Gemmobacter sp. 24YEA27: one gene and its partners. The protein of the gene in region 3 binds, or shares a complex with, the protein of the main gene of each other region. Links are inferred from orthologs where the notes say so. Each region holds a gene or a part of one and is shown on either strand. Other genes may lie near its edges. The genes, in order: QNO18_RS02645, QNO18_RS13300 and dnaN.

Region 1 (3,151 bases), 120 kb from region 3 along the record:
CCAAGATCGTCGACCGTGAGACCGGCGAAGTGATGTATGGCGAAGTGCCGGCAGGTTCGGTCGTTGTCGCGGGCTCGCTGCCCTCGAAGAACGGGGTGAACCTTTACTGCGCGGTGATTGTGAAACGGGTCGATGCACAGACGCGGTCCAAGACCTCGATCAACGAGCTGCTGCGCGACTGAGCCGCAGGTGAACAGGGGCGCGGGTCGGTTTCTGAGCAGAAACCGGCCCAAATCCTTTGAAGGATTTGGGGGCGCGACATGGATGATGTTGAGAAGCCGGTAAAAGAAAAACGTCCGCAGCAGGTCTATTCGCTGGTGGTCGAGGTTGGTCGCAAGGCCGGTGACGGTCTCCCGGAGAAAGCGACCGGAGCGGCATTGCTGTGCTATGCCTCGGGCGTGGATGAGGCAGAGGCGGTGCGCGAGACGGTGGCGATCCTGAAGGATGCCGATCTCTCGCCGCTGGAAGTCCAGGGGCTTGGCACGCTTGAAGAGCGCCGGGCCGCCGGGGATGAGATCGGCGAAGACGAGGTCGTGCTGATGGAGCGCGCTCTGGCCGAGAATTCGGTGATCGTGGCGCAGATGACGCCGTTCTTCGACTGACCTTATTCGCCCGGTTGAAAACACAATTGCGGGGGCAGAAGAGGCGCCTTCCGGGCGGGGCTGTGGAAGGGGAAATGTCGCGGCCCGCGACCCGCTGACCTGGCTTGCCGCGCGCTGGATCCAGGTTCGGGGCAGGTCAGTGCCGTCTCGCCTTGCTGAGCACAGCATCGCTTTCCCCCTCTCTGAAGATCAGCAAGGGTCAGATCGCAGTGCCCGTCTCTGTTCTGTCTCCGGGGAGGCTCTAGACGTCGCTGGCGGGAATATTACGCCAGAAGGAAAAGGCTCAGCGCAAGGCCCGGCCTTTGATGATGGCATCCTTGCCGAAACGGGCGCGGATCGCATCTGCCGCATGTTCCGCCTTTGCGCGCTGGGCGGCGGTCGGGTCGAGAAGGTCGGGGCTGCGGTCGGCCTCAGTTCCGGGGCAGAGATCGGCAAGGCCGGTTCCGATCAGGCGAAACGGGCCCCTGACGCCTGCGCGGTCGAGCATATTGCGCGCGGTGCGGTAGATGCGGTCGGCAAGCTGGGTCGGATCTGACAGCGCCTGGCGGCGGGTGACAATCTGGAAGTCACCCTTTCTCAGTTTGAGCGTGACGGTGCGGCCGGCGAGGTCCTTGGCTTTCGCGCGGTCGGAGACCTGTTCGGCAAGCCGCCAGAGATGGCCGTCGAGCAAATCGGCATCGGTGGTGTCCTCAAAAAATGTGGTTTCCTTTGAGATGGATTTCAGACCGGTATCGCGGCTGACGCGGCGATGGTCTTCGCCCCGCGCCAGGTGCCAGAGGCGTTCGCCCATCTGGCCAAATCGCAATGCCAGATCGCGACGGTCCCAGCGGAGGAGATCGGCAATGGTTCTGACCCCTGCGGCCTCAAGCGCGCTCCGGCTCGCTGCGCCGACACCCCAGATGATGCCGACCGGTTTTGGCATCAGGAAAGCCTGGGTCTCGGCCCGCCCGATCACCGAAAAGCCGCGCGGCTTATCGAGATCCGAGGCAATCTTGGCCAGAAATTTGTTATGCGACAAGCCGATCGAGCCGGAAACGCCGATCTCGTCCTCCATCCGCTTTGTCAGCCGCGCGAGCAGCACGGCAGGCGGCGCGCCATGCAGCCGCGCGGTGCCAGAGAGATCGAGAAAGGCCTCATCCAGCGACAGGGGTTCAATGTCGGGAGTCAGCTCTTCCATCATGGCGCGGATCTGCCGCGACGCTTCGGCGTAATGCGCGATGCGGGGGGGCACGACCACGGCCTCGGGGCAGAGCTTCATCGCCTGGAACATCGGCATGGCCGAGCGCACGCCTTTGATCCGGGCAAGATAGCAACAGGTCGAAACCACGCCGCGCCTGCCGCCGCCGACGATCAGCGGCTGGTCTCGCAGCGCCGGATTGTCGCGTTTTTCAACGCTGGCGTAAAAGGCGTCGCAATCCATATGGGCGATGGAAAGGTGGTCGAGCTCGGCATGGACGATGACCCTGGGCGACCGGCAGGAGGGGCAGCGGCGGCCACGCCCCACCAGGCCCGGTTGGTCGATACCTGGCTGTCCTGGTTCGAATCGGGTCAGGCAATCGCGGCAGAGGGCTGGCATAATAGCGGGGATCATACCCGGAACATCGGCCTTGGAACAGAGGTGGCGGGCCCGGTTCGGCCTTGGCGGGCAGGGCGATTTGCTGTCTGGGGCCTGATGGGCGGTGATTTATGGACAGTGGCGGGAAAACCCTGTATGGCGCCCCCAGGCCTGTCTGCTCCGGGCCGCGACCGGGAGGGTTGCGGCGGTGCTCTGGGCCTTCTTTCTGGCTCATATGCGGGGGCGACTGGCTCCCTGACAGGACAAATAATGACGATTGATTCTATCGCAGGCCCGCTTAAGGCGGCGCTGGCAGCCAAGGGCTATTCCGCGCTGACCCCGGTGCAGGAGGCCGTGCTGGCCCCGAACTGATCGGGCGCGATCTGCTGGTTTCGGCGCAGACCGGGTCGGGCAAGACGGTGGCCTTCGGCCTGGCCATCGCGCCCGAGGTTCTGGGCGGCATCGACCGGCTTCTGCCGCCGGAAAAGCCGCTGGCTCTGGTCATCGCGCCGACCCGCGAACTGGCGCTTCAGGTGCAGCGCGAACTGGTCTGGCTGTATGAGGGGGCTGTCGTGGCCTCTTGCGTGGGCGGGATGGATTACCGCACCGAACGCCGAGCTCTTTCCCAGGGCGCCCATATCGTGGTCGGCACTCCGGGCCGGTTGCGCGACCATGTCGAGCGCAAGTCGCTTGATCTGTCGGAACTGGCGGCGGTCGTCCTCGATGAGGCCGATGAGATGCTGGATATGGGCTTTGCCGAGGATCTGGAATTCCTGCTGGGCGGCGCCCCGGAAGAAAAGCGCGTGCTGATGTTCTCGGCCACGGTGCCGAAAGAGATCGCCTCGCTTGCCGCGACCTATCAGCGCGAAGCGCGCCGCGTCGAGGTGAAATCTTCGGCCAGCCAGCATGCCGATATCGAATATCGCGCGATCTCGGTGTCGAACCGGGACAAGGAACCGGCGATCTTCAATCTTCTGCGCTGGTATGATGCGCA
Region 2 (2,952 bases), 2.0 Mb from region 3 along the record:
ACTGTTCCTCTCCTTCGAAGGGATCGACGGATCCGGCAAAAGCACCCAGGCCCGGCGCCTCGCCGAGAGCCTGCGTGCCGAGGGCCGCACGGTCACCCTGACCCGCGAACCCGGTGGCTCGCCTGGGGCCGAAGAAATCCGCCGCCTCGTGCTTGAGGGCGCCACCGACCGCTGGTCGGCCGAGACCGAGATCCTCCTCTTCACCGCCGCCCGCCGTGACCATGTAGAGAAGACCATCCGCCCGGCGATTGCGCGCGGCGAGGTGGTGATCTGCGACCGGTTTGCCGACAGCACCCGCATCTTCCAGGGCCTGACCCGGGGTGATCTGACGGCAACCGTCGACCGGCTCCATGACCTGATGATCGGGATCGAGCCCGATCTCACCGTGCTCATCGATCTTGCGCCCGAGACCGGCCTCGCCCGTGCTACTGCCCGCCAGGGCCATGAGATGCGGTTCGAGGATATGGGCCTCGCCTTCCAGACCGCCGCCCGCAACGGCTTTCTCGCCCTCGCCGATGCCCATCCGGGCCGGTTCCGGGTGATCAGCGGCGATGCCTCGCCCGACCAGATCGCCGCGCGCATCCGCGAGACCGTGGCGCCGGAACTGCCCCCTTCCTCCTGACCGAAATTCTCCGGAAGGGCTTTGTACGGATTGGCCCGCGCAAAGCAGGGGCACTGCGCCTGCCCGCAGCCCCTTTCCCCAGGCTCCCCGACATGCAATGAAAGCCCATGGCTGACGATCCTGATCTTCCGGAACCCGACCGCACTGAAGGTGCGCCCCATCCCCGCGAGACTGCTGCGGTGTTTGGCCAGCAGGCTGCCGAGGCCGGTTTCCTCGACGCCTGGAACCATGGCCGGCTGCATCACGCCTGGATGCTCACCGGCCCCAAAGGCGTCGGCAAGGCCACTCTGGCCTGGAAGATCGCCCGTTTCCTTCTGACGACACCTGATCCCGGCACGGATGGCGGCCTTTTCGGCACGTCCGATCTGCCCGCCTCCCTCGACACCGATCCCGAAAGCCCGGTCGCGCGGCGGATGCGCGCTTTGGCCGAGCCGCGGCTGTTCCTCTTGCGCCGCGCCCCGAATGACAAACGCAACGCCATCTCGCAGGTGATCACGGTTGATGAGGTCCGGCGGATGAAAAGTTTCTTCGCCCTCTCTGCAGCCGATGGCGGACGCCGCGTCGCCATTGTCGACAGCGTTGACGAGATGAACCCCAATGCCGCCAATGCGCTTCTGAAACTGCTTGAAGAGCCGCCGCCCGGCACCACGTTCCTCATGGTCTCGCATCAGCCGGCGCGGCTCTTGCCGACGATCCGCTCGCGCTGCCGCGAGCTGCGCCTTACACCGCTGGCCCCGGATGCGCTTTCCGATGCGCTGACCCAGGCCGGGGGCGTGGCGCAGCCGCATGAGATCGCGGCCCTGAGCGAACTCGCAGGCGGCTCGGCGGGCGAGGCCTTTCGCCTGACCAATCTCGAAGGGCTCGAAACCTATGCTGCGCTGGTGACGCTGTTTTCCACCTTGCCGCGCCTTGACCGCCCGCGCGCGCTTGCGCTGAGCGAGGCCGCTGGCGCCCGGGGCCAGAGTGACCGGTTCGACCTCGTCCTGACCCAGATCGAGCTTTTCCTCTCGCGACTTGCCCGCGCTGCCGCCAAACGCGAAACCCCGCCCGAAGCCGCGCCGGGCGAAGCGGCGCTCTTTGCCCGGCTCGCGCCCGGAACCGCCGCCGCCCGCCCCTGGGCCGAACTTGCGCAAAGCCTGACGCTCCGCGCCCGGCGCGGCAAGTCGGTCAACCTTGACCCTGCCGCGCTTCTCATGGATATCCTCCTGAGGATCGACGCTATGGCGGGAAGCCTCGCCTCCGGCTGACATGCCGGCCAGAACCGAGACCGGAATACGATGCCCCCCGAAACACGCCACGATACGCCCGCCGATATGCCCTCTCTGCCGCTGCTGGTTGACAGCCATTGCCATCTCGATTTCCCGGATTTCGAAGGGCAGACTGATGAGCTGATCGCCCGTGCCGCCGCCGCCGGTGTCACGCGGATGGTGACGATCTGCACCAGGATCGCGCGGCTGCCCTTGTGCCAGAGCCTGGCCGAGGCCCATCCCGGCGTCTTCTACACCTATGGCGTCCACCCGCTGCATGTGACCGAGGAACCGGCAATCACCGCGCCGGAGCTGATCGCGCTGAGCCAGCATCCGAAATTCGTGGCCCTTGGCGAAACCGGGCTCGATTTCCACTATACGCCCGAGACCCGCGACGCGCAGCTCGCCTCGCTCCAGGTCCATATCGAGGCCGCGCAGCTCTCTCGCCTGCCGCTGGTGATCCATTCCCGCGATGCCGATGCGGATATGGAGCGCCTGCTGACGGATGGTATGAAGACCGCGCCCTTCAGCTGCGTGATGCATTGCTACACCTCCGGCGCAAGGCTGGCGGAAGTGGCGCTGGATCTGGGCTTTTACCTCTCGATGTCGGGGATCGCCGCTTTCCCCAAAAGCAAGGAGATCCGCGATATCTTCGCCCGCGCGCCGCTTGACCGCGTGCTGGTCGAGACCGACAGCCCCTATCTCGCGCCGCCGCCCTATCGGGGCAAACGCAACGAGCCGGCCTATGTCGCCCATACCGCCCGTGTGGGCGCGGGTCTTTTCGGGCTGAGCGAGGCCGAATTCGCCCGCGCCACCAGCGCGAATTTCGACCGGCTGTTTCCCCGGGCTGCCGCGTTCGGGGCTTTGCCGGGCGACGGCCAGCCCCCCGCCGGGGTCCCGTCGCCAGCCAGCGCCCCGTCGGCGACCGGAGGCCAGCCATGAGCCTCCTGCGCTTTACCATTCTCGGCTGCGGCTCCTCCGGCGGCGTGCCGCGGATCGGCAATAACTGGGGCGATTGCGATCCTTCCAATCCGAAAAACCGGCGCCGCCGCTGTTCGATGCTGGTCGAGCGGATCAGTGCCG
Region 3 (3,079 bases):
CCCGCCGGCCCGGGTCGAGATGCGCCGCCACCTCATCCAGCAGCAAAACCGGCGCGAAACCGGTCTCGGCCGCCAGAGCGCGCGCATTGGCAAGGATCAGCGAGATCAGAAGCGCCTTCTGCTCGCCGGTAGAGCACATCGCGACCGGCACGCCCTTGTCGCTGTAGACCGCCTCGAGATCGGCACGATGCGGCCCGATCAGCGCCCGGCCTGCCGCCATATCACGCCGCCGGCCCAAAGCCAGGGCGGCGGCAAGATTGCCCTTGTCATCTTCCGGGTGGCTCAGGCTGAGATCGGCACGGGGAAAGGCCGAAACCGCCCCGGCCTGGGCCGCTTTGATCCGCTCCAGCACCGCGCTCCGGTTGGCGGCGATGATCGCGCCGGTCTCGGCCATCCGCGCCTCAAGCGCGGAATACCAGTGCGGGTCACTGACGTCGTCGCGAAACAGGCGGTTGCGCTGCCGCATCGCCTTTTCATAGGCCAGCGTGGCCTCGGCATGGTCGGGAAAAAACGACAAAGCCATGCGGTCGAGGAATTTGCGCCGCCCCTCGGCGCCTTCCAGCCAGAGCCGGTCCATCGCCGGCACGAGCCACAGAACCCGCATCACCTGACCAAGCGCCAGCTGGGTCGTGGCCTTGTCATCAAGCCGGACCTGCCGCGTTCCGCCCGGTTCGGCCCAGGTTTCCAGCCGGTGCAACCCGCCCGGGCCCGATACATCCGCAGTGATTTTCCAGCCGATTGCTTCGGGCCGGCGGATGAATTCCTCAGACGTCGCCCCACGCAAACCGCGCCCCGGCGACAGAAGCGACACCGCTTCCAGAATATTGGTCTTTCCGGCGCCATTCGCCCCGGAAATCGCCACCGGTCTTCCGTCAAATTCCAGCCGCAAAGCCTGGTGGCTGCGAAAATGCGACAGGCTCAGCGCAGTGACCCAAAGCCCGCTCATTTTCTGTCCCTAAATATCCCGGGGGTGTGGGGGCTGGCCCCCACTTTGCGGCCCGAAATCAGACGCGCATCGGCATCACGACATAGACTGCCGATGTGTCATTGCCCTCGCGCATCAGCGTCGGATCACCTGAAGAATTGAACAGGAAAACCGCATTCTCACGATCCACCTGGCTGGCGATCTCCAGCAGGTATTTCGCGTTGAAGCCGATTTCCAGCCGCTCATCGGCATAGGCAACGGCGAGCTCTTCCTCAGCTGCACCGCTGTCCGGCGCATTGACCGAAAGCACCAGCCGATCCTCGTCAAGCGACAGCTTCACCGCGCGCGAGCGCTCTGACGACACGGTCGCCACCCGGTCAACCGCTTTGGCGAACTCGCTGGCGTCGACCTCAAGCCGGCGGGTGTTATGCTGCGGGATCACGCGGGTATAATCCGGGAAAGTGCCGTCGATCACTTTCGAGGTCAGCGTGATTGCCGGGGTCGCGAAGCGGATCTTGGTCTCGGAAACCGAAACCGCGATTTTCGCCTCATCATCATCAAGCAGCTTGCGCAGCTCGTTGACGGTTTTGCGCGGCACGATCACGCCTGCCATCTCTTCGGCGCCCGCCGGCAGCGGCGCATCGATCCGTGCAAGGCGGTGACCATCGGTCGCTACCGCGCGCAAGACCGGGCCATCATCGCCGGTCGAGACATGCAGATAAACGCCGTTCAGATAATAGCGTGTCTCTTCGGTCGAAATCGCGAATTTCGCCTTGTCGAACAGCCGGCGCAGATCGGTGGCTGGGGCCGAAAAATTCGTGCTGTATTCCGATGACGCCATCACCGGGAAATCTTCTTTCGGCAGCGTCGCCAGGCTGAAAGTCGAGCGCCCTGCCGTGATGGTCAGCCGCCCCGAGGCGCCATCCTCTGACAGGTTGACCAGCGCGCCATCCGGCAGTTTCCGCACGATCTCATGCAGCATGACCGCCGAGACCGTGGTTGCTCCGGCGCGTTCGACCATTGCATCGGTCCGGTCGACCACCTCGATATCCAGATCGGTCGCGCGGAAGGACACCTGGGCGCCTTCAGCCTCGATCAGCACATTGGCAAGGATCGGGATCGTATTACGCCGCTCGACAACGGATTGAGCCTGAGCCAGCGCCTTAAGAAGCGATGCGCGTTCGATCGAGAGTTTCATTCGTCCAAATCCTCTTGCCCGCATTCAGGGCGCACGAAGCGAGCCGGGAAGCCCGGTTGCCTGTTTTGCCCGACTTTGCGAAGCTTTGCCAGTCTCGTCAAGACCGAGCCGTATCCATCTGGCGCAACCCGGAGTTTTTAAAAACTCCGGGCCGATTTCTTGCAAGAAATCGGGCGGTCAGCCCTGCAACAGCCGCTTGAGCAACTGGATGTCATCAGCAAGCTGGCTGTCGAGCGCCGCCAGTTCCTCGATCTTCCGCACGCCATGCATGATTGTTGTATGGTCACGTCCGCCGAAACGGCGGCCAATTTCCGGCAAAGAGCGCGAAGTCAGCTGTTTTGACAGATACATTGCCACCTGACGAGGTCGCGCGATGGTGCGCAGGCGCTTTGGCCCGATCATATCCGAGAGCCTGATATTATAGTGCTCGGCGACCTTGCGCTGGATCTCCTCGATCGACAGTTTGCGATCCGAGGCGCGCAGAATGTCGGCGAGACAGTCCTGCGCCAGTTCCAGGGTGATTTCACGCCCAACCAGCGAGGCGAAGGCGTAAAGTCGGGTCAGCGCGCCTTCCAGCACCCGAACATTGGTCGTGATACGATGCGCGAGGAACTCCAGCACGCCATGGCTGATCGCGAGCCCGCCATATTGGCCACGGTAGAATTCGGCTTTCTGCTGCAGAATACCGAGGCGCAGTTCGTAATCGGTCGGATGCAGGTCAACCACCAGGCCGCATTGCAGCCGTGATTTGATCCGGTCTTCCAGATCTTTGATCTCGCCAGGCGCGCGGTCGGCCGAGATGATGATCTGCTTATTCTGATCTACCAGCGCGTTGAACGTATGGAAGAACTCCTCCTGGGTGGAATCCTTGCCGGCGATGAATTGCACATCATCCACCATCAGCACATCCACCGAGCGGAACAGCGATTTGAAATCCATCACCTGTTTGTCGCGCA

The links.
Region 1: the proteins of dnaN (region 3) and QNO18_RS02645 are in contact, whole or in part, in a solved structure (PDB 1OK7), measured with the Escherichia coli proteins. The link is inferred for Gemmobacter sp. 24YEA27 from one-to-one orthologs.
Region 2: the proteins of dnaN (region 3) and QNO18_RS13300 are in contact, whole or in part, in a cryo-EM structure (PDB 8GIZ), measured with the Escherichia coli proteins. The link is inferred for Gemmobacter sp. 24YEA27 from one-to-one orthologs.

The regions. Positions count from the first base shown.
Region 1 is NZ_JASJPW010000001.1:524,895-528,045, reverse strand. The notes cover bases 33-3,030. They hold QNO18_RS02645 (DNA polymerase IV), read right to left. Parts: upstream 2,179-3,030; coding sequence 886-2,178; downstream 33-885. Other genes in these bases: QNO18_RS02640 (DEAD/DEAH box helicase), read left to right, coding at 2,577-3,030; QNO18_RS02650 (hypothetical protein), read left to right, coding at 261-602; dapD (2,3,4,5-tetrahydropyridine-2,6-dicarboxylate N-succinyltransferase), read left to right, coding at 33-182. Outside these bases: more of dapD, read left to right, coding at 1-32; more of QNO18_RS02640, read left to right, coding at 3,031-3,151. UniProt on the Escherichia coli protein: Poorly processive, error-prone DNA polymerase involved in translesion repair and untargeted mutagenesis. Copies undamaged DNA at stalled replication forks, which arise in vivo from mismatched or misaligned primer ends.
Region 2 is NZ_JASJPW010000001.1:2,665,002-2,667,953, forward strand. What follows is about bases 1-2,799. They hold QNO18_RS13300 (DNA polymerase III subunit delta'), read left to right. Parts: upstream 1-729; coding sequence 730-1,869; downstream 1,870-2,799. Other genes in these bases: tmk (dTMP kinase), read left to right, coding at 1-622; QNO18_RS13305 (TatD family hydrolase), read left to right, coding at 1,900-2,799. In the rest of the region: more of QNO18_RS13305, read left to right, coding at 2,800-2,811; QNO18_RS13310 (MBL fold metallo-hydrolase), read left to right, coding at 2,808-2,952. UniProt on the Escherichia coli protein: Part of the beta sliding clamp loading complex, which hydrolyzes ATP to load the beta clamp onto primed DNA to form the DNA replication pre-initiation complex.
Region 3 is NZ_JASJPW010000001.1:644,160-647,238, reverse strand. Bases 65-2,990 are described here. They hold dnaN (DNA polymerase III subunit beta), read right to left. Parts: upstream 2,124-2,990; coding sequence 1,005-2,123; downstream 65-1,004. Other genes in these bases: dnaA (chromosomal replication initiator protein DnaA), read right to left, coding at 2,301-2,990; recF (DNA replication/repair protein RecF), read right to left, coding at 65-946. Outside these bases: more of recF, read right to left, coding at 1-64; more of dnaA, read right to left, coding at 2,991-3,079. UniProt on the Escherichia coli protein: Confers DNA tethering and processivity to DNA polymerases and other proteins. Acts as a clamp, forming a ring around DNA (a reaction catalyzed by the clamp-loading complex) which diffuses in an ATP-independent manner freely and bidirectionally along dsDNA.